3 regions of the Microbispora sp. CA-102843 genome follow, and region 1 is predicted to be linked to each of the others. Evidence: riboswitches for the same ligand, from Rfam matches in the RefSeq annotation. Region 1 holds a riboswitch; each other region holds the start of a gene.

What was found. Region 1 has a riboswitch for cyclic di-AMP ahead of ACQEVJ_RS01270 (NlpC/P60 family protein). Riboswitches for the same ligand answer to the same signal wherever they lie in the genome.
Region 2: another riboswitch for cyclic di-AMP. It lies ahead of ACQEVJ_RS15365 (CHAP domain-containing protein); the one in region 1 lies ahead of ACQEVJ_RS01270 (NlpC/P60 family protein).
Region 3: another riboswitch for cyclic di-AMP. It lies ahead of ACQEVJ_RS09910 (coiled-coil domain-containing protein); the one in region 1 lies ahead of ACQEVJ_RS01270 (NlpC/P60 family protein).

Annotation. Positions count from the first base shown of each region.
Region 1 covers NZ_JBNJNF010000001.1:246,292-249,554, forward strand. The annotation lists gene ACQEVJ_RS01260 (winged helix-turn-helix transcriptional regulator) at 325-534, shown strand; gene ACQEVJ_RS01265 (LuxR C-terminal-related transcriptional regulator) at 614-862, shown strand; gene ACQEVJ_RS01270 (NlpC/P60 family protein) at 899-1,942, opposite strand; cyclic di-AMP (ydaO/yuaA leader) riboswitch at 2,007-2,160, opposite strand; gene ACQEVJ_RS01275 (amino-acid N-acetyltransferase) at 2,555-3,106, shown strand; gene ACQEVJ_RS01280 (RDD family protein) at 3,254-3,263, shown strand, end outside.
Region 2 covers NZ_JBNJNF010000001.1:3,264,409-3,267,671, forward strand. The annotation lists gene ACQEVJ_RS15355 (SDR family NAD(P)-dependent oxidoreductase) at 1-32, shown strand, start outside; gene ACQEVJ_RS15360 (aldo/keto reductase) at 29-943, shown strand; cyclic di-AMP (ydaO/yuaA leader) riboswitch at 1,248-1,390, shown strand; gene ACQEVJ_RS15365 (CHAP domain-containing protein) at 1,558-2,340, shown strand; gene ACQEVJ_RS15370 (DUF305 domain-containing protein) at 2,347-2,988, opposite strand; gene ACQEVJ_RS15375 (ArsR/SmtB family transcription factor) at 3,168-3,263, shown strand, end outside.
Region 3 covers NZ_JBNJNF010000001.1:2,118,791-2,122,053, forward strand. The annotation lists gene ACQEVJ_RS09905 (dihydrofolate reductase family protein) at 1-352, opposite strand, end outside; gene ACQEVJ_RS09910 (coiled-coil domain-containing protein) at 443-1,354, opposite strand; cyclic di-AMP (ydaO/yuaA leader) riboswitch at 1,389-1,527, opposite strand; gene galT (galactose-1-phosphate uridylyltransferase) at 1,598-2,656, opposite strand; gene ACQEVJ_RS09920 (DeoR/GlpR family DNA-binding transcription regulator) at 2,711-3,263, opposite strand, start outside.

The DNA of each region.
Region 1 (3,263 bases):
CGGGCCGGACGGCATGGCCGTCCGGCCCGCGGCCCGTGCGTCACGGCAGCAGGACCAGGCGGCCGCGCAGGCCGCCCCTCCGCAGGCGTTCGTGCGCCTCGGCCGCCCGCTCCAGCGAGTAGGTGCCGATGGGCACTCAGACGGCGGCCGGGCGGCGCGAGGAGGCGCGTCAGCGATACAACGCGTGCGTCGCGACGCTGCCCGTCGCGGAAGCTGCTCGACACCCTCAGCGACAAGTGGGTGAGCCTGGCGCTCACGGCGCTCGCCCACGGCCCTCTCCGCTAAAGAGAACTGGCGAGGACGATCGCCGGTGTCAGCCAGAAGATGCTCACGCAGACGCTGCGGAGGATGGAGCGCGACGGCCTGGTCTCCCGCACGATCACCCCCTCGGTGCCGGTCCGGGTCGACTACCGGCTCACGCGCCTGGGCGAGGACCTGATGCCGCTGCTGGAAGCGATCAAGCGCTGGGCGGAGGTCCACATGGAGGACGTCGAGGCGGCCCGCGAGGCGTACGACCGGCGTCCCGACTCCTAACCTTGACGACCTTCATGGCAGGCGTTTACCTTCCCTGAAGGGTGGGCCGACGAAGCATCGTCGTGGGGGAGGGCGGACGATGGGTGTTCCCGAGGTCGTCTACCGAGGTGACAATCTCGCCTCGGACCTTGAGCGTGCCGGTCTCACCGAAGAGGATCTGCTTCTCCTCGCGGAGCTGGCCAAGGGCGTGACCGCCGACCGGGTGGGCCGCAGTCTCGACGTCAGCGGGCGCACCGTGCGGCGCCGGCTGCGGTGCATCTGCGACCGGATCGGCGTCGCGACCGCGATCGAGGCCGTCGCCTGGGCGGCACGCCGCCGCCTCATCTGACCGCGCTCCGCCCTCGCCCCTCTATGGAGGAAGGGCTCAGTCGGCGACGCGCACCGCTCCCGCGAACGGCCGCCCGGCGATCTTCGCGATGTGGATGACGTCTCCCGTGCGCGGCGCGTGGATCATGTAGCCACCGCCGATGTAGATGCCCACGTGGTGCAGGTCGGAGTAGAAGAAGACCAGGTCGCCGGGGCGGAGCTGGTCGCGGGAGATGTGCGTGCCGGCCGTCCACTGGTCGCCCGTGTAGTGGGGCAGGCTGATGCCGACGGACTGGTAGGCCGCCATGACCAGGCCCGAGCAGTCGAAGGAGCCGGGCCCCTCGGCGCCCCACACGTACGGCTTGAGCTGCTGCCTGAGGGCCCAGCGCGCCGCCTGGGAGGCCTTGCCGTCGCCCACGATGGGGAACGCCATCCTGCTGCGCGTCTCGGTGCCGACCGTCTGGGAGACCTGCCGGTAGAGACTGCTCTCGGTCGTCTTGATCAGCTTGGTGATCTTGTCGCGCCGCGAGTCGAGGCCGCTGAGGAGCTTCTTGACCTCGGCCTGCCGCGCGGAGGCGCTCTCCCTGGCCCGTGCGGCGGCGTCCATGGCCTTGGTGACCTCGGCGACCTCCTGGCTCTCCTGCAGCTCCAGCGCGTACGTCGTGGAGGCCTGGTCCAGGTACCGCCGCGGGTCGGCGTCGCTGTCGATGAGCACGAGCGCGTTGCCGAGCCCGTTGGTCATGTAGGAGTGCTGCGCGAAGGCGCTCGCCTTCTGCCGGCGGACCTCCAGCTCCGCCTCGCTCTTGGCGAGGTTCTTCTTGGCGAGGTCGGCGGACCGCTCTGCCGCCTTCAGACGCACCCGCTCGCCGTTGTACTGCTCGGTGAGGGTCTCGATCTCGGTGTAGAGGCTCTCGACCTGCGCGGTGAGCTCCTTGAGGCTCGGCTTGGGGTCGGCGGTGGCGCGGACCACCGGGGCGCCGACCGTGATCGCGGTGAGTGCGACGCCGACGAACGCCAAGCGGCGGATGGCACCCGGACCGGCCGTGCCGGATCCGGACCGTCGGCGGCGGGCGTGCCTGCCCGCCGGCCGTCCTCCACGCATGCGCAACCGAGCTCCTCTCCCACGTGCGCCCCGCGGCGGGCCGTCGTCGAGACGGGCCGTACGGCGGAGCACTTCTGAGCGCCTACCGGGTTAGCTGACGGGTTCGGGCCGGAGTAGCCCTACCTTGGTGGATTCACCCCTTGACGATCTGAGATCGAACCGATCCTGATCCTGCAGTTGGGTCCCCGGCTCCCCTTCGCACTCGGTGCTTCGAAGATTCGGCGCCCGGTCGCCGTGAGCGCTCACGATGACCGGCATCGTCGCTGGACGATAGTGCACGGCGAGTTCTTGCTCAACCAGAACTCCGAAACCCGTCTACGTTTGACAACCAAACGATCACAGTCGGGTCACGAGCTCAGTAGTGATACGTCCGCGTTCACCTGGGTATAGGGCGATCTGGGGCTTTGGAAGTGCCGCTGGGACTGTTGAAAAAAGTGGGACGAACCGGAACGGCCGTCTCAGGGTGCGGCCCTGCATCCGTCCGTATCCTGGCGGCTACGGAGGGTCAGGCCTCATGTCGGGTATGGCGTTTGGGAATGACCGTTATCCGTGGGGAGACGCTCCGCGCCCGGCCGCGTGGGATCGGCCGCGGTCCGGCTAGGCTGGCCGTCCATGGAGCAGGTCGCCGCGCAGACATCCAGCGGATCGGGTGCCACGGCCGTGACGGTGCGCCGGGCCAGGACGCCGGACGTCCGGGCGATCCGGAGCCTCGTCGACGCGTATTCGGGCGTAGGTCCCCGCCTGCTCAAGAAGAGCACGGTCACGCTGTACGAGGACGTCCAGGAGTTCTGGGTGGCCGAGACGGACGGGCAGATCGTCGGCTGCGGCGCGCTCCACGTGCTGTGGGAGGACCTGGCCGAGATCAGGACCGTCGCGGTGGACCCCGCGGCACGCCGCGGGGGCATCGGCCATCGGATCGTCGCCGCGCTCATCGAGACCGCCAACGACCTCGGCGTGCGGAGGGTCTTCTGCCTCACGTTCGCGGTGGAATTCTTCGCCCGGCACGGCTTCAGGCCCATCCAGGGCACCCCGGTCTCTCCTGAGGTGTACGCGGAACTGCTCGCGTCGTACGACGAGGGCGTCGCCGAGTTTCTCGACCTGGAGCACGTCAAGCCGAACACGCTGGGGAACACCCGGATGTTGCTGCACCTCGACCGTCGTTGATCACCTTTGATGGGCATTGATCACTGATCTTGACGACAATTGTCGTCTGCTGCAAAGGTGACTGTTGATACACCTGTCGCTACTTTTGGCAATATCAGCGTGTGCTACAGACGTGCGGCGCATGCGTCTTCGAAACGAGGTGACACGGTGAGCACCG
Region 2 (3,263 bases), 3.0 Mb from region 1:
CCGGCCTGCGGCTGAGGCCGGTGTCGCCGTGAGGATCCCACTCGGGCCGTACGGGCTGGGCACCGCGCCGCTGGCCGGGCTGTTCGCGCCGGTCAGCGAGGAAGAGGCCGAGCGGGCGCTGGCCGCCGCGTGGGAGGCGGGGATCCGCTACTTCGACACCGCGCCGCACTACGGGACCGGGCTGGCGGAAGAACGCCTCGGACGCTTCCTGCGCGGCCTGCCGGGGGACGCCGCCGGGGAGGCGGTCGTCTCCACGAAGGTGGGCCGCGTGCTGGTGCCCGGCCAGGGCGAGGAGGAGGGGTTCCCCGGCCGCACCGGCTACGTGCGGGTGCGGGACTACAGCCGCGACGGCGTGCTGCGTTCGCTGGACGACAGCCTGACGCGGACCGGGCTCGACCGGTTCGACCTGGTGTTCATCCACGACCCGGACGACCACTGGGAGCAGGCCGCCGGGGAGGCGTACCCGGCGCTGGCCGAGCTGCGCGACCAGGGGGTGGTCGGCGCGATCGGCGCCGGGATGAACCAGGCCGAGATGCTGACTCGCTTCGTCCGCGAGACCGACCTCGACGCCGTCCTGGTCGCGGGACGCTACACGCTGCTCGACCGCTCCGCCGCGCGGGAGTTGCTGCCCGAATGCGAACGGCGCGGCGTCGCCGTCGTCGCAGGCGGGGTGTTCAACAGCGGAGTCCTCACCGGCGGCACCACCTACGACTACGACGCCGCCCCGCCCGCCGTGCTGGAGCGGGCGCGTGAGCTGGGCCGGATCTGCGCGTCCTACGGCGTGCCGCTGCCCTCCGCGGCCCTGCGGTTCCCGCACCGGCATCCGGCCGTCACCACGGTCCTGATCGGCGCGCGCAGCGCGGAGGAGGTCCGGGAGGACCTCGACCTCGCCGCCACGCCCGTGCCCGGAGAGCTGTGGAAGGAACTGGACCCTGCTGATTGACCCCGCCGCCTGATCGCGCCTGGCGGGCGAACTGCCGCCCGCCAGGCGCTGTCGGCGTGTTCGGGGGGACGGCCGCCCGGGTGTGTGGCCTCCGACCCCGCCCGCCGGGCGGACGGGGCGGGCGCGAGTGCCGTACGGCTGTGTGGCGCATGTCACCGCGGGCGGCCCGCGACCGTGAGGACCTGCGGAAGCACGGAACGGTGGCGGCCAGAATCATGCCGTTTGCCGGTTTTGGCCGTGTCTTACTTGTTATCTATTAAGCTTCCCGTGTATCTCGCCGGTGAGCGGTCCTCAACCCGAGGACGACCGGCGACCGCCGAATCCCGGAAGTCATCGATCCCGGGAACCGGGGACCCACGTCTCTTGGGGTGAATCCGGACCATCCGGTAGGGCTACTCCTGGCCCGAACCCGTCAGCTAACCCGGTAGGCGGCCAAGGAGAGGAGAGCGCGTGGAGTGTCGGCTCCACCTGCCCACCCGGTCCGCGTCGCATCGCCGGACCACATGCCAGCCCTGGAACGTCTCCAGGCTTCCGGGGTGATGGCGCGCCCGTGACGGGCTGCCACATCTCCCGTTTCTGATTCCGCCCCGCCGCGGCAGTGTCCTCGGACGGCCATGCCGTCATGCCGTCACGCCCCGCGGGCCGGTTCGTCATGTCTCGAAGCGCGCCATGAGGAGCCTCCGATTTCCACCGATCCGATAGCTCGACAGCTGCTCGACGCCGTCCGCCCGGAACTGGGCTACCGCGAACGAGCCGGGAAACACACGAAGTTCGGCGCGTGGTACGCCGACAACGTCGCCAAGGACCCCGACTTCAAGACCGCCCCCTGGTGCGACATGTTCGTCTCCTGGGCGGCGGACCGTGCCGGGGTGCAGGACCACGTCGGCGAGTTCGCGCTGACCACGCGGCACGCCAAGTGGTTCAAGAAGCACCAGGCCTGGAGCGACAGGCCCGAGCCGGGCGCCGTGGTCTTCTTCGCCTGGTCGGGGTCCAAGAAAATCCGCGACATCGACCACGTCGGCGTGGTCGAGAAGGTCGTCGGCGGGAAGGTCCACACGATCGAGGGCAACGTCGACGGCGTGTGGCTGAAGCGGAAGGTACGCGACAAGAGCAAGATCGTCGGGTACGGCCTGCCGCGCAAGGTCAAGGTGACGCCGAAGGCGCCGGTGACGATCCAGCCCGTGGCGGCCGTGCACGCGAGCGTCCAGGGCGCGGCGGGGCCGGCCACCAGGAACATGGCGGCCACGCAGGGGCAGTCCCTCGACGTCGTGTGGTCGCCCGGCGACGCCGTCCTGCCGGCCGGTCTGCTGTTCGCGGTGGTCTCCACCGCCGTGACCGGGCTCCGGGTCAAGACCACGGCGGCGACGTCCCGCGGACGCCATCGCAGGCGCGGGTGACCTCCCTTATCGGTGCGGCGACGGCCCGCCGTACGGGGTCGCGGCGGCCTGACCCAGCAGGCCCTTCATCTCCCTGATCTCGGCCGACTGGCTGGAGACGATGGACGCCGCCATCCGCCGCGCCGGCTCGTAGACTCCGGCGCGCAGCTCGTCGCGCGCCATGGCGACGGCGCCCTCGTGGTGCCGGATCATCATCGTGAGGAAGGCCCGGTCGAAGGCCCGGCCGGACAGCCCTTCGAGTCGCCGCATGTCCTCGGCGGACATCATGCCGGGCATGGCGTGGTGCGCCGGTGCGGGGCTCTCGCCGGGCACCCGCTCACCCCAGGCCGTGAGCCAGCCGCTCATCGTCTGGATCTCGGGAGCCTGGGCGGCCTCGATCCGCCGGGCGAGCCGCGCGACCCGGGGGTCCGCCGCGCGGTTCTCGGCCAACCTCCCCATCTCCACCGCCTGACGATGATGCGGGATCATCATCCGGGCGAACATGACGTCCTGGTCGTTGTGGTCGGCCGCCGGCGCGGTGATGGCGGACACGGCGAGCGCGGCGGGCGGGGCCGGCGTCCCGGCCCGGGCGGCGGAGCCGTACGCGCCGGTCACGCCGACCAGCAGACCGGCCGCCAGCAGGGCCGCCGGCAGAACACGTCTCTTCATCGGACACCTCCGAGGAGACCCCTGCTGTCGGGACGTTCCCGGCCGGATGCCGGTCATTCCTCCGGCGGTTCTCGCCTGCTCCGCGCCCGGTGAGGCGGCCAGCGGGAGACGTTGACATGCAGCCAAAGGGCTGCATATATTTCGTGCAGCCAAATGGCTGCGTGTTCGGGATGGGGAAGATGGACGAGGTGTTCAAGGCGCTGGCCGACGCCAGTCGCCGCCGGTTGCTGGACAGCCTGAACGCCCGCAACGGCCAGACGCTGCGTGAGCTGTGC
Region 3 (3,263 bases), 1.9 Mb from region 1:
CGATCGAGCGCAGCGGCACGTCCGACTCCTGCTTGAGCGCCCGAACCTGCTCGGCGAGATCGCCGCGTACGAGCCGGGTGTTCTTCCAGACGAGCGGCTCGCGCAGGGTGTTGGAGAAGACGGCCTTCGGCAGGTCGTTCATCCGGGTGCTCGCCTCGTCGGTGGCCGCGGACGAGATCGCCGCCAGCGCCTCATAGGTGACGCGCCCCATGAGCATCAGCTGAGGCTCGTCGGTCGCCTCACGTATCCACGCGTCGAGGTCGGGACCCGGGTAGTCGAAGAAGGCACCCACGTCCACGCCGGCGGCGAAGCCGTCCAGCGACACGAACAAGTCCGCCGTGAGGTCAGCCACGGCGGTTACCGCGCTTCATCACCAGGGCCCCTTGATACGCAGCACGCATGAACTGATCGTAAGGGCCGTCGCGTCAGGCGGCCTGCCCGATCAGTACATCGAGATGTGCACGTGGTCGTAGTGGTTGGCGGTGATTCCGCCACGGTCGGACATGGTGCGCCAGCCCGGATGGCCGAGGTTGTAGATGCGCTGCTGCCAGATCACGTACATCACGCCCAGCTTCGGCCCGTTCTTGATGGCCCAGGCGGCCACGCTGTCGCCGAGTGCCTTCATCTCGGCGGAGGGCATGGCGCCGCCCGAGCTCATCATGAAGTCGCAGGCGCGCCCGAGGGGGTGCTCGCCGCTGTTCTCGGCGCGGTAGCAGCCGATCGGGAACTGCAGATCGAAGTGCTTTTCGACCTCGGTGCGCATGAGCCGCATCCGCGGCGTGATGTTGTCGGAGCCGCTGGGCAGCTCCGGCGCCCACGACCCACCCACGCGCTTGCCCGGCGCGATCGGGATCAGCGCGTCGAGCTTGTCCTTGATCTCGTCGATGAGATCCTCGGCGTCCTCGCGCTGCCCGGCGACCACGGCGGCCTGCGCCTTGAGCTGTTCGGTCAGCGTCTTGGCGGCGTCCGCGGCCCGCTGCCGTTCGTCGCGGACCTGGTCGAAGCGCGCGAGCCTGGCGGCCTGCTCCTCCTTGAGCTGGTAGTTCAGCGCGGCGGTGTTCATGTCGGGCAGCGCCATCGCGCTCTCGGTCTGGTAGCGCAGCCCGGCCATCTGCCGTACGGCGTTGCTGGCGGCCTCGTAGTCGGCCTCCGCCTTGACCAGCCGGCCGCGTGCCGCCTTCTCCTCGACGCGGGCCTTGGCGAGCGCGACGCGTTTGGCGTTGTAGTCGCCGATCAGCCGGTCGACCTTCTTCCGCAGGTCCGACAGCTCCTTCTTGAGCTGCTTCTCCGTCGGCTTGGGGTCGGCGGCGCCCGGGGCGGCCGCGCCGAACACGAGGACGGCCGAGGTGAGCACGCCGACAGCCAGGGGGAACGCGCGGGGCAGCGCCCACTCCTCTCCATCTGCCGACCGGGTTAGCTGACGGGTTCGGGCTGGAGAAGCCCGGGCAGGCGACTGCCTTGACCCCAGGTGCGTGGTTGGGTCCCCGGCTCCCGGGCGAGGCGCCCGGGATTAGGCGTACCGGCTGTGACAGCCGGTGTGAGGGATACTAATGGTAAAGAAAGCGCGGCTGCCACCCAAGTCGCAACCATTCGGAGATCAAGCCGTTACCGCCTCGCGGAGCATCCGGGCGGCCTCCTCCGGGAGCACGTCGTTGACGAACGCGCCCATTGCCGACTCCGATCCGGCGAGATACTTCAGCTTGTTCGGCGCGCGCCTGATCGTGAAGAGCTGCAGGTGGAGGTAGGCGAGGTCGCGGCGGTAGGTGACCGGGGCCTGGTGCCAGGCCGCGACGTACGGCATGACGACGCCGAACAGTCCGTCCAGGCGGCGCAGCACCTCGATGTAGAGCGGCGCGAACGCGGCCCGCTCCTCGGGCGACAGCGCGGGGATGTCGGGGACCCGACGGTGCGGGTAGACGTGCACCTCGAACGGGTAGCGCGCGGCGGCAGGGACGAAGGCCGTCCAGTGCTCGTTGGCGGCCACCACCCGGGGCCCCCTCCGCTCGGCGGCCAGGACGTCCGCGAACAGGTTGCCGCCCTGATGGCGGGCGGCGGCGTCCAGCATCTGCCGGGAACGCGGCGTGACGTACGGATAGGCGTAGATCTGCCCGTGGGGGTGCGGCAGCGTGATGCCGATCTCGGCGCCGCGGTTCTCGAAGCAGAAGACCTGCTCCACACCGGGCAGCGAGGCCAGCTCGGCCGTGCGGTCGGCCCACGCCTCGACGACCAGCTCGGCCTGCTCGTCGCTCAGCGAGCTGAACGACGCGTCGTGGTCGGAGGTGAAGCAGACGACCTCACATCGCCCGATCCCCGGACGCACCTCGCTCAGCCCGCCCACCTGCTCGTACGCGCCGGTGTTGAAGCTGAACGACGGGAAGCGGTTCTCGAACACCGCCACCTCGTACGGCGAGGGGATCTCCGAGCCGGGATGGGCCGGGCAGAGCGGGCACTCCTCGGCGGACGGCAGGTGGGTGCGCGTCTGGCGGTGCCGGGCGACGGCCACCCACTCGTCCATCAGGGGGTCGTAGCGCAGCTCGGAGGAGAGCGGGCGCGGCGGCAGGTCCCTGGTGTCGGTGGCGCTGTGGTCGGCGTCGTCGCGCCGGTCGAAGTAGATCAGCTCACGGCCGTCGGCGAGATGGGTGATGGTGCGCTTCACAGAGCGGTCTCCAGCTTCACAGTGCGGTATCCGGTGTCAAGGTTCGGCCCGGCGTCACAGTGCGGTCTCCAGCTCGGTTTCCCCGGACGGATCGGTGAGGAGGAGTTCGCCGGCGTGCTCCGACAGCGCGGCGCGCCCCTCCTCCGGCAGGCCGACGTCGCTCACGACCACGCTGGCCTCGCCGAGGGCGGCGATCGTGCTGATGCCGATCGTTCCCCACTTCGTGTGGTCGGCCAGGACCACGAGCTGCTGGGCGGCCGCGATGAGGGCGCGGTCGGTCTCCGCCTCCAGCAGGTTGGGCGTGGTGTAACCCGCCCGGACGCTCATGCCGTGCACGCCGAGCATGAGCGTGTCGACGTTCAGGGAGCGGACGGCCGCCACGGCCACCGGGCCGACCAGCGCGTCGGAGGGCGTGCGCACGCCTCCCACCAGCACCACGGTCTGGTCGGGCCGTCCCGCCCGATGGAAGACGTCGGCCACCTGCACGGAGTTGGTGATGACGGTCAGCTCGGGCACGTCCACCAGATGGTGGGCCAGTGTCCAGGTCGTGGTCCCGGCCGACAGGGCGACGGAGCTGCCCGGCCTCACGAGCATGGCGGCCCGGCGG